DNA from 2 places in the Peribacillus sp. NPDC094092 genome. Region 1 is predicted to be linked to the other one. Evidence: riboswitches for the same ligand, from Rfam matches in the RefSeq annotation. Region 1 holds a riboswitch; the other holds the start of a gene.
What was found. Region 1 has a riboswitch for glycine ahead of ACQKNS_RS11930 (amidohydrolase). Riboswitches for the same ligand answer to the same signal wherever they lie in the genome.

Region 1 (2,210 bases):
AGGAGAAATTCATTTTCCCAGTCATCCGCTCGACCTCCTTTCCAATGGAATCGGAAGAAGGAAATCCATTTTTATTCGATGAGCATACGGCTGAAACCCGGATTTTTTATGCCCTTGATTTAGGTAAAACCTACCGTCTTATAGACGAAAAGATGATTCAACGGGAAAATTGGCAGGGTGACAAGATCCGTGAAATTGCCCTTTTTAATGCCCGTTCCCTCTCCACTGAAATGAAGTCGGATATCGTTGCGGGTAATGCATTTTATTTTTTGAACACGAATGATGGATATGATGCCAGCAGGATCCTGAATGAATCATGGCTACGGGAAATCAAGGCTAAGATCGAGGGAACCATGGCTGTGGCCATTCCCCATCAGGATGTCATCATCATTGCCGATGTGAAGAATGATACGGGCTATGATATACTTGCGCAAATGGCGATGAGCTTCTTTGCCAGCGGTCATGTTCCGATAACGGCTCTATCATTTCTTTACGAAGAAAATGAGTTGGAGCCCATCTTCATTATGGGTAAAAACAAAAAGCGCGAACAATAATATATGGAATCACAAAAGGACCGTGTCAGCATCTGATACCGGTCCTTTTAAAGTTTAATAGAGTTTATGATTCTTGGAGTTGATATTTATTTTTTTATCGGCGATAATGTAATTGTAATATTTTGAAAATATGGAATAAAACAATAGAACAAGCGGATGAACGTTGTGGGAGAGTGCAAAGCATTGAGCCACCGAAGGAGCAAGTTCCAAAAATATCCCTTGGAGCAAATCTCTCAGGTAAATGGAACCGCAGCTGGACGCAACTCTGGAGAGCGCGCAGGAAGTGGGCCGCCAACGGGGAAATCTCCATGATCAAAATGGAGTTGAATTCTCAGGTGAAAGGACAGAGAAGGGAGCGGTAAGTTTGCGCAACCCTGCTCTGTCCTTTTTCATTTGGCTTTTTGCATACAGAAGGTTTGCAGCGTACATGGAACTAACTAATATGCCAATCAACTTGAAATAATGGGGGAGAATAATCGTGAATGTGAAAAGCAAATTAATGAACATGCTGGAAGCCCGTAAAGGGGAAATGGTTCAAATCCGCCGCCATTTACACGAGAATCCGGAGCTATCCTTCAAAGAAGAGAAAACGGCAAAATATATCCTTGATTTTTATAAGGGGAAAGATGTATCGATTCAAACGAATGTAGGAAATGGATTAGGGATCATCGTGACGATCGAAGGCGGAAAACCAGGGAAAACGATAGGTCTCCGTGCCGATTTCGATGCACTGCCGATTACAGAAGAAACGGAGGTTCCGTTCCGTTCAAAAAATGAAGGTGTCATGCATGCCTGCGGACACGATGGGCATACCGCTTATTTATTGGTACTGGCAGACTGCATCATTGAGCTGAAAGATTCCCTGCCAGGTACGATCAAAATAATTCATCAACATTCAGAAGAAACACCCCCTGGCGGAGCAAAAAGCATCATGGAATCAGGGGTTTTGGATGAACTGGACGCTGTCTTCGGAATCCATTTATTCCCTTCACATCCAGCAGGGGTCGTCGGGTATCGCGGCGGCTACTCGATGGCTGGGCGGACCTATTTCAAATTAGCTATAAAGGGTGTGGGCGGCCATGGTTCCTCCCCGCATATGGCTAATGATACCATTGTGGCAGGCGCCCATTTCGTGACAGCCGTACAAACCGTAATCAGCCGTCGCTTGAACCCTTTTGATATGGGTGTAGTCACAATCGGCTCCTTCGATGGAAAGGGAAGCTTTAATGTCATTAAAGATCGTATAGAAATTGAAGGGGATGTCCGTTATATGACGGCAGAGACCCAACAGCTGATCGATAAGGAAATCCACCGGATCGTTAAAGGGATAGAAATGGAATTTGATGTTCAGTGCGAGCTTTCATATGTGCCCGATTATCCTCCGTTATATAATGACCCTGAACTGACTGGATTCGTGAAAAACAGCCTCGAAAGCATGGATGACAAAGATATTAAGGATGTTGTGGAATTTCCGGTTTTCTCAGGTTCGGAAGATTTTTCGTATTATGCAGAAAAGATTCCTGGCTGCTTCTTTTACATTGGCTGTAAACCGAAAGGGGTGGAGAAGGCCTATTTCAATCACCATCCTAAATTCGACATTGATGAAGAGGCCCTATTAATCGCTTCCAAATCAGTGGCGCAGGTTGTATGCAGTTT
Region 2 (2,210 bases), on a different contig from region 1:
GGGGTCAAAAGCAGTGATAGTCGTGTAGCTTCGGCGAATAGCATGACTATAAGGATGAATAGGAATAATCCTAAAATGGCGTAATTGATAAAAGGTGTAAAAGGAGCCTTGAAAGTCGATTCGTCCCTTAGGTCAGGCCTAGTTTTCAAATATTTGATATGGGAAATCAAGATAATGCTCCATACCCAAATGAAACAGATGGCACTGATGGTCGTCACGACGGTAAATGCCTGTTCCGGTATCAGCTTGCTCAATAATGCCCCTATCGATACAACGATTGTGGATGTTAATAAGGCATTGCTTGGAACAGCCTGCTTGTTTAATTTTTCCAGTTTAGCAGGAGCTTCGCCATTCCTGCTTAACGTATAGAGTATTCGGCTTGTTGAAAATAAACCGCTGTTGCATGCAGAAGCAGCGGATGTCAAAACGACGAAGTTGATGATTCCTGCAGCGACAGGAATGCCGATTAACGCAAAGACCTCTACAAATGGGCTGCTCGTGGCATCAAGTTGTGTCCATGGGTTGACACAGAGAATGACGAATAGGGCACCAACATAGAAAAGTAAAATCCGGACAGGGATTTTATTGATGGCAGATGGAATGTTCTTTCTCGGGTTCGCCGTTTCCGCTGCGGAAACCCCGACCAATTCGACGCCGACAAATGAGAAGACGACCAACTGTAAAGATAATAGGAATCCGGACATGCCATTGGGGAACATGCCCCCATGATTCCATAGGTTCGTAACGGAAACCGTACCAGTATTGGTATTGAAGCCGATTATCAAAAGAATGATTCCTACGATGATCAAGACAATGATCGTGATTACTTTAATGATGGCAAACCAGAATTCCAATTCGCCAAATAACTTAACGGTCAATAGGTTCAATCCTAATAGGATGACTAGGCATACTAGAGCCGGAATCCATTGAGGAATATCGAACCAATATTGCATATAGACACCGACAGCTATGATATCGGCCATTGCTGTCATGATCCAACAGAACCAATATGTCCAACCTGTCACGAATCCAGCCCATGGACCGACATATTCGGTTGCAAATTCAGTGAACGATGCATAACCTGCATTGGATAATAGCAATTCGCCCAGCGCCCTCATCACAAAAAACAGGGCAATCCCTATTATCAGATAGGAGAAGATAATGGAAGGTCCAGCCAATTGAATGGCTTTTCCGGATCCTAAAAACAAACCGGTGCCAATGGTTCCTCCTATTGCAATCAGTTGTACATGTCGATTTTTTAAATCTCTTTTTAATTCCTGTTTAGCCAATTCTTACGCCCCCGTCTTTTATAGTCTTGTTAGTGAATGATTTCAACCGGCATGGTCTTGGAGTTAGGGACGTGATTTTTTGCCCTGCTTGCCTATTCCATTGGTTTTCAAGAGTGTAGTTTTAAAGTCCAATCATAAAATGGACAATAAAAAAAGAGATTGGATACTACCAATCTCTTAAAAGGTTCAGAATAACAATTCTATCATTCGTTACTCTTCTGTCCTTTTGCCTGAGATTGTGAATCCTTCGGCGCTGCATCTTGTACAGTCTCTCCAGAAGCTGCTCCTGCTATAGTGTCATCCATAGCATTCATCGCTTGCTTGTATGCGGTTGTAAGGAATGTCTGTCAGTGATAATCTCCCACTGTTGGATCATTCATTATGCTTATAAAATAATATTGGAATTCTATCATCTATTTTTTCGTAGGTCAACAATTTTTTTTGAAATAAAACAGGCATTATCCGCCGTTTAATTGTGGTCTGTATTTAACGTAAGGTTTAAGAAGAAGTTCTCTTTTTGAACGATCACTATTATAAAATACTGAATATCATTTTTTTAAAATGATATTCTTAGATTAGAAAAATCGACAAGATATTATTGGTAACTGTTTTTTTCAAAAATACAATTGTATTTTTACAGAATATTTACTATTATAAGATAAGAAAACATAATTAAAGTGTTATGTAATATTAATTACGATATAGCATTCCTAATGAAAAGAGAGTGTTCGTGGCAAGGATGGAAAAGCATTACCGATATTGCATCTGGGGGAGTTAATCATGTCGAACAAGGAATTAAAGAGAGGGCTGGAATCAAGACATATTCAAATGATAGCTTTGGGCGGAACCATAGGGGTCGGGTTATTCATGGGTTCTGCAAGCACTATCAAATGGACCGGGCCCTCTGTTATGCTTGCTTAT

Region 2: linked by a shared signal. The riboswitch ahead of ACQKNS_RS21345 (amino acid permease) and the one ahead of ACQKNS_RS11930 (amidohydrolase) in region 1 are both predicted to bind glycine.

The regions. Positions count from the first base shown of each region.
Region 1 covers NZ_JBNNUC010000002.1:600,693-602,902, forward strand. The annotation lists gene ACQKNS_RS11925 (DUF1444 domain-containing protein) at 1-554, shown strand, start outside; glycine riboswitch at 711-814, shown strand; gene ACQKNS_RS11930 (amidohydrolase) at 1,039-2,210, shown strand, end outside.
Region 2 covers NZ_JBNNUC010000005.1:142,635-144,844, reverse strand. The annotation lists gene ACQKNS_RS21345 (amino acid permease) at 1-1,289, opposite strand, end outside; glycine riboswitch at 1,498-1,576, opposite strand; gene ACQKNS_RS21340 (amino acid permease) at 2,070-2,210, shown strand, end outside.